DNA from 3 places in the Neobacillus sp. FW104-15D2 genome. Region 1 is predicted to be linked to each of the others. Evidence: riboswitches for the same ligand, from Rfam matches in the RefSeq annotation. Region 1 holds a riboswitch; each other region holds the start of a gene.
The links. Region 1 has a riboswitch for cyclic di-GMP ahead of AC3WR0_RS09090 (amidase). Riboswitches for the same ligand answer to the same signal wherever they lie in the genome.
Positions count from the first base shown of each region.

Region 2: linked by a shared signal. The riboswitch ahead of AC3WR0_RS24410 (GGDEF domain-containing protein) and the one ahead of AC3WR0_RS09090 (amidase) in region 1 are both predicted to bind cyclic di-GMP.
Region 3: linked by a shared signal. The riboswitch ahead of AC3WR0_RS10030 (response regulator) and the one ahead of AC3WR0_RS09090 (amidase) in region 1 are both predicted to bind cyclic di-GMP.

Region 1 is NZ_JBYTCJ010000009.1:20,063-23,341, reverse strand. It holds gene AC3WR0_RS09100 (amidase family protein) at 1-1,152, shown strand, start outside; gene AC3WR0_RS09095 (hypothetical protein) at 1,198-1,335, shown strand; cyclic di-GMP riboswitch class I at 1,471-1,561, shown strand; gene AC3WR0_RS09090 (amidase) at 1,609-2,502, shown strand; gene AC3WR0_RS09085 (FAD-dependent oxidoreductase) at 2,546-3,279, opposite strand, start outside.
Region 2 is NZ_JBYTCJ010000050.1:5,636-8,914, forward strand. It holds gene AC3WR0_RS24405 (sensor domain-containing protein) at 1-34, opposite strand, end outside; gene AC3WR0_RS24410 (GGDEF domain-containing protein) at 434-1,462, opposite strand; cyclic di-GMP riboswitch class I at 1,622-1,706, opposite strand; gene AC3WR0_RS24415 ((deoxy)nucleoside triphosphate pyrophosphohydrolase) at 1,890-2,282, shown strand; gene AC3WR0_RS24420 (DUF6933 domain-containing protein) at 2,285-2,788, opposite strand; gene AC3WR0_RS24425 (threonine aldolase family protein) at 2,850-3,279, opposite strand, start outside.
Region 3 is NZ_JBYTCJ010000010.1:64,972-68,250, forward strand. It holds gene AC3WR0_RS10020 (glycoside hydrolase family 3 protein) at 1-1,123, opposite strand, end outside; gene AC3WR0_RS10025 (YnfA family protein) at 1,464-1,784, opposite strand; cyclic di-GMP riboswitch class I at 1,936-2,026, shown strand; gene AC3WR0_RS10030 (response regulator) at 2,074-2,439, shown strand; gene AC3WR0_RS10035 (LysE/ArgO family amino acid transporter) at 2,436-3,044, opposite strand; gene AC3WR0_RS10040 (GNAT family N-acetyltransferase) at 3,060-3,279, opposite strand, start outside.

The DNA of each region.
Region 1 (3,279 bases):
TTAAAGGACTCAATTGCCCAAAGAGATTCTTTTGTGGCAGAACAGTTAAGAAAAGCAGGTGCCGTTATTCTGGGTAAAACGAATATGACAGAATGGGCAAATTTTATGGCCGAAAATATGCCTAGCGGCTACAGCTCATTGGGCGGCCAGGTGTTAAATCCATATGGACCAGGAAAGTTTGATGTAGGCGGTTCAAGTGCCGGCTCAGGTGCTGCAATTGCTGCCAATTTTGCAGCGGGGGCGGTTGGAACTGAAACTTCTGGTTCCATTTTAGAGCCTGCATGCCAAAATTCTATTGTGGGGATTAAGCCAACTGTAGGGCTTGTTAGCAGAAGAGGAATTATCCCAATTGCACACTCCCGGGATACAGCGGGACCAATGGCAAGGACCGTGGAGGATGCTGCGATTCTCCTTAATGCCTTAACTGGAATAGATGTGGAGGACCCTATTACCCGTACAAACCCGCTTTCAGGAGCAGACTTTTTAAAAGGTCTTAATAAAGGAGGGCTTAAAGGAAAAAGAATTGGTGTTGCCCGTGACGGTTTTATGGATTATTTAAGTGACGATAAGAAACAAGTATTTGAGGAAGCTATCGGAATTTTAAAAACCACTGGTGTTGAGCTTATAGAAGATATCACCATACCTTCCGTAAAAGCTCCGTGGAGTTATGATGTTCTCACTTATGAGTTTAAAGCCGATTTGAATGCGTATCTAAATACTTTGCACCCATCCGTAACAGTCCGTTCCCTGGCTCAGCTTATTGAATTTAATCAAAAGTATGAAGAAAAAATGCTAAAGTACGGCCAGGCGGTGCTCCTCGAATCGGAAGCGACAAGTGGTTCTTTGACAGAAAGCGCTTATGTTAAATCATTTGAATATGATATTTACCACGCAGGAGAACTGGGTATTGATTTTGCAATAAAGGAAAGCAATCTTGATGCGATTTTGTTCCCGGGGGAAGAAGCATCCCATATAAGCGCAAAAGCAGGATATCCATCCGTAGCAGTTCCAGCCGGCTACACGACTGAAGGTGAACCTTTTGGCGTCACTTTTTCGGCTGGGGCATACACCGAGCAGCAATTAATTCAATTCGCATATGCATTTGAACAAGCAGCCATGAAACGGAAAAAGCCGGCACTCTGTATGGAATAACCTATACCGATTTAAAACATACTACCTTTAAAAGGAGGGGTATGTATGGGACGCGTTAAGCTTGGAAATAGAAATGCGCAAATAAATAACAGTAAGAAAAAAGGAAGAACTAGTTCAGAGCTGGTAGAGTTTTCAACCGGTGATGACCAGAAAAGACCTCGTCCAAACGGAAATAGCCGATAAAAACCAGCCTCCCTTTTTAACGGGAGGCTTATTTTTGTCCAATATTAAAAAAATCTTCCTTTTAACCCAAATATCGACAATGATAAGCATTTAGACTTATTTCTATGTAAATATATAGGAATTATAATATCAATAACACGAAAAAGGCAAACCTGCTGAAAAGCAGGGACGCAAAGCTATGGGCCTACTCATTCTTTGGAGGAATGTATGGCAGCCGGCTGCCGGGCTCCTTTTGGGGATGTCCCAAACAATCCAGAAGGAGTGGAGAAATATATGAAAAGCATTAAAAAAGTCCTGGGATTATTAGCTATTGTTATGACAATTATCGGATTGGATTTCTCTTCATTACAATCAAAAGCACATGCCATGCAGGAAGTGCCCCGCTCTACATGGCTCTGGAATACCTCGCTAATTAAAACTCAGCCTGACGGTATTCTTTTATTTTTGCAGCAAAAGGGTGTTAAACAGGTTTACCTCCAGGTTGACCAAAGCATGCCGATTAGCTATTATCAGTCTTTTATCGGAAAGGCTTCTGCTAATAATATTCAGGTTCATGCGCTTGATGGAGAACCGGATTGGGCCTCAGCTGCTGGGATAACGAAAATGGATACTTTTTTAAACTGGCTGCAAAATTATCAGCGCCAGACATCGTCATCACAAAGGTTTGCTGGAATTCATTTAGATGTCGAACCATATTTGTACAAAGGCTGGACCTCTAACTATAAAGGTACTGTATTGGATTACCAGACGGCATTAACTAAAGCAAAAAACTTCGCAAAACAACAAGGGATAGTTATAGGAGCAGATATCCCGTTCTGGTTTGATGAACAGAGCTATTCCAATAAATATGGAAAAGGCTCTCTTGCGAAATGGGTTATTCAAAATACAGATATACCTACAGTCATGGCTTACCGTGATCTCGCTGAAGGTTCGAATGGAATTATAGCCCTCATTAAAAATGAGATGCAAATCGCTTCAACCCTTGGAAAAACCATTGCTATCGGTGTGGAGACAGGACAAACGACAGAAGGCAGCCAGGTAACCTTTTATGAAGAAGGTGAAGCGGTTATGAATACGGAATTAGGTAAGGTCCAAAATGCTTATTCCGGTTCTAATTATCTCTTTGCTATTCATCACTACCAAAGTTGGGCTGATATAAAGCAATAATTTAAAAAACAGCCAGAGCACATTCTGGCTGTTTTTTATACCATTAATCCTCTTCTAGAGGATTTTTTAATGCCACCAGCGCCGGGCCTTCGACTACTTCCCCGGAGTAAGCGAAACGCGAACCATGGCAAGGGCAGTCCCATGTTTTCTCTGCATGATTCCATTCGCATTCACAGCCTAAATGAGTACAGGTTGTATCCACGAGATATAGTTTCCCGCTTTCATCTCTATATCCGCCGGCTCTTTTACCGTTATGCATGACGACGGAGCCTTCGCCATTTTTTAAATCTCCCGCATCCTTAGGCACAAGCTCAAGCTTTCCTTTTAATAAATGTCCCGCTACAGCGGCATTATATGACACTGCTTTTTGCAGGCTTGGGTCAGCTTTAAACCTTGATGGAGTGTATAGATCTTTATAGGGATTTTCTCGGTCCATGGCAAGGTCTGTTAAAATATGGCCTGCCAGAATTCCAGTTGTCATACCCCATTTCTTATAGCCCGTTGCTACAAGAATATTTTCTTTATTGTCAGTAATATGACCTATATATGGCACTTTATCTAGGGTTTTTAGATCCTGGGCTGACCATCTGTAGGAATAGCTGTCTATTCCAAAAGTATCCTTGGTAAACTGCTGTAAAGCATTATAGTGAGTAAGGGTGTCCTGGCCTGTTCCAGTTCTATGGTTTTCGCCACCAATAACCAGTAATTTCTCTCCATTTTCCCCGTATGGTGTATAACGGATGGAGCGGGAAGGATCGTCCGCGCTGATATACATTC
Region 2 (3,279 bases), on a different contig from region 1:
CATTATACTTTTGAATTTGATTCTTTACTTTCATCTAAAATGTCCCCCAGCTGCAGGTAACGTCAATTTTCAGTCTATTTCGACCATTTACTCTAACATATCAGAAAATCTTATTTCCGACAATGTAAGTTATCACTCTTAATATGGACTTTTACTAAAAAAACAAGGCTTTGTTAATCTTGCCTGTTGATTTCCGCTTTCGGCGCTATGCACCTGCGGGGTCTCCCTTGGACCGCTTTTCCCGCAGGACATTGAATACCTCCCTTGAAATTGCCCACGCACGAAGGAAATGCGATAGCGTTTCCGAGGAGTCTCGCGCCTTTTGCTTCAATCAAATTAGGGAAAAATCAACTTTGAGCTTTAATACCAGAGCCAAAACAAAAAAGCATCCGTATTTACCCATGGATGCTTTTAAGAAAGTTAAGATGTAAACTTAAACGAGTGTTATTTGATTTCTCCCCTGATTTTTTGATTCGTATAGTCCCATATCGGCCCTTCCAAGCATAGCATCGGTTGTTTCTCCAGGTTGAAAATCAGTTACCCCAAAACTCGCAGTTTGTCTGCTGCCAACTGCGAATTCGTGTTTGCTGATTGTTTTCCTCAAGCCCTCAGCCCATTCTGCAGCCTTTTCCAAAGGACCATTAAAAATGATAAGAAACTCTTCTCCACCCCAACGGCCAAAAAAGGCCGTTTTCGGAAGAAATTCCTTAATAAGCTGGGCAAACTCTTTTAATACATTGTCCCCAGCCTTGTGGCCAAATTCATCATTTACCATTTTAAAATGGTCGATGTCAAAAAAGATAATAGAAAAAGTGGTTCCTTGTCTGGTCGCCTTTTCCGCGTGTGTATCAAGCCAAAGATCAATCTGACTGCGGTTTGCTATCCCGGTTAAGGTATCAACTGACGCATTTCTTTTTAAAAGCTCAATCTCTCCATGCATTTTAAATACCTTTTGAAAAAAGAAGAGTATAACGATATAAACAATATTAGCTATATAATATTGTGCTAATGGCACTAAATAATAAGCTGGGATATGATTAAGATTTTGCATGCCAAAACTAAGAGTTACCGCAAAGATAATTAGCGAATAAATTAAACCCAATTTCGATTGCAGGGTAAGGAAAAACAGAATAAATACTAATGGAGTCCAGATTACCGCAATCCCCAATGCGCCCGGTTTCCCCATTGCCATAAAGTGATAAATAGAATCATAAACAGAAGCTATATGAGCCAAACTGATGATTGCCAGATTCATATATTCGATTGCACGAAAGAAAAGGTTTTGGAAAATCATATACCAGCTTACAAGCATGATCCAGAAAAGAATAGGTGTTACCATTTCGTTAAACTGACTGCTGGCTGCGGGATTAGGGTGGACAATACTAAAGATAATTAAAGCCAAAATAATAAATGGGATGATCCAGAGATAAATGCTTCTTTTTAAGTTATCCAGTGACTCCATAACGATTCCCACCTTTTAATTAGGAAAACTTGGCATTCGCCAAGCCTTTTTGGCGGATGCCTTAGTTTTGCTTATGCGTTCAGAATTTATGGATATAAATACTGATTAGCTAAATAAAAAAGCTAATCTAAAAGATTAGCCGAAAATAAACATCCTATGATCGGCAACTGGCTGGCTTTGTCGTTTGACTTTAGCCCCTTTAGCTTTGCGTCCTTACCTTTCGATAAGTTTGCCATTTCTTTTAATTTTTGGGTATTTAGTCCTATGTACTCATTCTATTATATAAAAATAGACATTTCAATAGGGCATATAGTTATAGATTCCTAAAATTTTCACAAGACACTTAATCAATCAGTACGAGCCTATTTGTTTGTGTTTTCCTGTCTTGATATGATGAAGGGACAAAATGGTGAACGGAGGCATTTTTTTGAAAAAGGCAGTTAAAGTGGTTGCAGCCCCGATAGAGAATGAGGATGGGGAAATATTTTGTGCACTTAGGTCCCCAAAAATGTCTATGCCAAACATGTGGGAACTCCCGGGTGGAAAAGTAGAACCAGGGGAAGATCCTTTTACCGCCCTGAGAAGGGAGATTTTTGAAGAACTGGGCTGTGAAATCGATCCCATTGATATCTTTCATGAAAACCCTCATGAATACGAAAGCTTTACTATTCAATTGATTACGATTAAAAGCAAAGTGGTTAAAGACATACCAAAGCCTTCTGAACATTCCAAGCTTATATGGCTGAAGAGAGAAAATCTTGCCTTGCTGGTATGGGCTCCGGCCGATGTCCCTGCGGTGGAGAAACTGATAAGAGAATAGCTCTACAGACTTTCCAGTTGCTCCCTAAACATTTTACTTGGACGTTCCTTGGTAACTGAAAAAAACATATCGTTATTATACCTATTTATTTCTACAGGATTCTCAGCAATCAGGTCATTACCTGAAGGATAAATATGGTTAATGAGTTTCACAATATCTACCATGCAGCCCACTACTCTTCTGTTATGTGTTTTTGTAAAAGTTATTTCGTCTATCTGATTTAGAAAAAGGGTTATTTTTTCAGGCTTATACCCCTCAGCCAAGAACTGTGTATGAAAATGGTTTCGAATAAGCTCATTAAAATTACGCAGATCTTTCTTTTTTACTCCCACAATGGTCAAGCTATATAATGTAATATCATTCATTAGGAGCAGATTATTGTATCGGCCTATTTTAAACATATTCATATGCCATGTCATTGTATTTGGCGAGATCTCCTCACTATAAACTTCCGGTGTTATCCCCAGCTCTTTTAATGCTTTTTGAGTCGCGCCTATTATCAGCATTGTTCTACCACGCCTATCCTATTATTTAGAGAAAAAAGCCCGTTGGCATCCTCTTATTAAATCACGATAAAGCTTTGATTCTTTCATCAAGCAAGCCGAATACTTTTTCAATCTGCTCTTTTGGAATGTTGCCGTAGTTGTCCCCGACGCTTAGTTCAAAATAGCAGGAGTCTTCTCCTGTTTCTCTCAAATTCCCGGTAATGCCGATGCCTGTTTCTTTATAAATATCTGCCAGGAGCGATACTAGGCTTTCCTTAGCCACATGAAAATGAACATGAAACATATTTGAAACGGGTCTTTGAGGTAAAGTGGATACATTCTCGCAGTTATTAAAAAACTCAGCCAGTTCCTTTGACTCCTCATAATACTGCCCCATTTTATTAACTCTTTTATCAAAGTAATAGTCTGAGCTAATAATATAAGGATAGAGGCTGATTAAATCCCCGCCATGGCGCCTTTTCCATATCTTTGATTCCTGAGTAAAGTCCTTT
Region 3 (3,279 bases), on a different contig from region 1:
TCACAGCATCATCGACCCGTGTTTGTGAGACTTCCCCAGTACTAACCAGTTCTTTTGTTGTAGTGATGAATTTTTTCCAGTCATTTGGAATCATGAATAAATCAACACCTGCATTGACACTCCGTTTAACTGATTCTCTAAAGTCATTGGGCACAATCTGCTGCGGACCATTATAATCAGAGATAACAAATCCAGAGAAGCCTAGCTCTCCCTTCAGTACTTCAGTTATGAGGTGATAGTCACCATGAGTTTTTAAGCCGTTAATACTTGAGTAGGTAACCATCACGGTTCTTGCTCCAGCTTTAATGGCTTCTTTATATGGCTTGATAAACTTTTTGATTTGCTCGTCGGTATATTCTGTTACGTTTCCCTGGTCATCGCCGCCTTCGGTTAAACCATCGCCAACGAAGTGCTTAATAGAAGATACTACATGAGCACCCTTTAAGAAATCACTGTCCTTAGGGCTTCCTTGCAATCCTTCTACAAGAGCGGAGCCAAGTTTTCCAGTATCCTGTGGATCTTCGCTATAGCCTTCGTACGTTCTGCCCCAGCGAATATTTTGCGGTGCAGCAAGGACTGGAGCAAATGTATAAGAAATCCCTGTTGCTCGAACTTCCTCTGCAGTGGCGCTGCCTATACGTTTCATCAAATCCAAGTCATCTGCAGCTCCAAGTCCAATGTTATGTGGAAAAATAGTCGCCCCATAAACATTATTATGACCGTGCACGGCGTCAATCCCATAAATAATTGGAATTCCTAATCTTGAAGCCAAGGCGCCGCTTTGGAAGTTATCCACCATATCCGCCCAATCTGTTGGGGTATTTCCGGTTGTCGGCAATGACCCCCCTCCGCTTAAAACAGAGCCAATACCATAATTTTTAATATCTTCTGCCGTGACAGAAGTTCGTTCAGGCTGAACCATCTGTCCAATTTTTTCATCCATTGTCATTCTAGAAAGCAAATCTTCTACTCTTTGTTCAACCGGAAGCTTAGAATTTTTGTACGGAGCAATGGTCTCTTGTGCTTTTACATTTTTAGACATTGTCCCTACTGAGGATCCTACTGTTAAAGCTAGTAGTGTAATACCAGTAAAAATAGAATTTCGAAGTTTACGTTTGGACAACTTTCATTACCTCCAATATATTTTATGGAAAATAAATTAAAAGATATGCCTCCTCTCTTTTATTGAACGCGCTTACAATTTCACTATACATTACAAAATTTTTAGAAAAGCGAAATAATTTCTGGATTATTTTGCGTATTTCTGGACTATTTTGCCTCAATTTCCATATACAGGACTATACTCTCAGGGTATTAATCTAACAAAAACCATTTATTAGGAAGAATGAATTACTAGATGAATCCATGTTCCTAGATAGTTATTTCTTTGCAAAATATATTTTCCAAATAATATTCTGGTATCAAAAAAACAGCCTCTTTTTGAGGCTGTTCACGAACTTAACTTATCTTGGTGCCCATAAAATAACTGCTACTCCAGCTAAACAAATGAATCCACCAATCCAGTCATATAAATCCGGAATTTTCCCATCTATTCCCCAGCCCCACAAAATGGCCAAAATGATAAAGACGCCTCCATAGGCTGCATAAACCCTTCCAAACGACGGAAAGCTCTGAAAGGTTGGAATAATCCCATATACAATCAGTATGGCAGCCCCTGCAGCACCATACCAGAATGGACGGCCTTCCCTCAGCCAGAGCCAGACCAGATAACCCCCACCTATTTCAGCAAGACCTGCAAGAAGAAACATTATGATAGCTTTCAAATTAACCTCAACTTTCTTTCATAACAAATAAAAAATTTTTATAATACGCTAATTAACCTTATATTAACATTATGTTTACATTAACTTAACAGAATTGTTGGAAAAAATGGACCATTTTCCCCATGATTCGCCATTCTTCCTTCTGTTAGGATTACCTTAAGGGCAAATTTTACGAAAGTAAAAGACGCAAAGCCACGGGCCTAAAGCAGATAATATACTGACATGGCAGCCGGGCTGCAATAGATGCTTATAATGCCTTTAAACAAATAGTGGAAGGTGTTTTTTAACAATGAAAACAATTCTAATCGCGGATCATTCCCTGTTTTCAAGAAGCATCCTTAAAAAATTGCTGGCGAAGAGTGATTATCGTGTTATTTCCGAAGCAGATGACGGAAAAGAGGCTGTTCGAAAGTTTTTTCATCTTCATCCAGACTTTGTGCTAATGGATTATGCCATGCCAAAAATGAACGGTATTGATGCTCTGAAAGAGATTATGAGAATTAACCCCCGCGCAAATGTCATTATGTTTTCTTCATTAGAGTCAAGAGTCTTTATCGATGAATCCCTGGATTTTGGTGCCAAGAATTTTCTTGTTAAACCCTCTTTTCAAGGGTTAATTCCTGCGCTTGATCGGATTGAGGTATCTGCTTCTTAAAACAATCTTAGAGTAAGATAGACAGCTGTAGCAAACATAATCACTGCAGATAGCTTGTTTAATACCACAAGCACTCTTCCACCCCGATCAAGCAGACCTGTAAATCTTCCTGCTACAGCCAGACCTGCAAACCACAGCCATGATACAGCAATGCAGGAAATTGTAAAAGCTATTTTATTTGTACCGCTATATGTAAGTGAACTTGTTCCTATGACCCCAATCGTATCCATGATCGCATGAGGATTCAGAAGCGAAACTGAAGCTGCAAACGTAATTTGTTTTTTCCATGAAATAGTTACGTTATTATCACTTCCATCGGAAGGATTGCTTTTCCACGTCGCTATCCCCATGTAAATTAAAAATACAATTCCCAGTAACAGCAGTACTGAACTTATCCATGTGCTGCTAAGTACTATTACTGATATTCCCACAACTGCCAGGACAATCAGCAATGTATCGCAGAGAGCTGCTGTCAAAATGGCAGGTATTGCTTTGGAAAATCGTGGCTGGACAGCTCCCTGGTTAAAAATAAAAATGTTCTGCACGCCTAAGGGGAGAATAAGCCCCAGGGCAAGGGTAAATCCATGTATTGCTGCAGTAAACAAAGTCAGTCTCTCCTTTTAAACATTAACATTTTCTTTTTTTCTTCTAAGCATATACAAATCAGGCTTATCAATCTCCATAAAGCCAAACTGATTATATAAACCGTGTGCATCGGCCGTGCTGAGCATCAATTTTCTTACTTCCTTTAATTCTGACTGCTCCGTTATGACCTCCATCAGCCATTTGGACAAGCCTCTGCCCCGATATTCAGGAATAATAAATACATCCATGATCCAG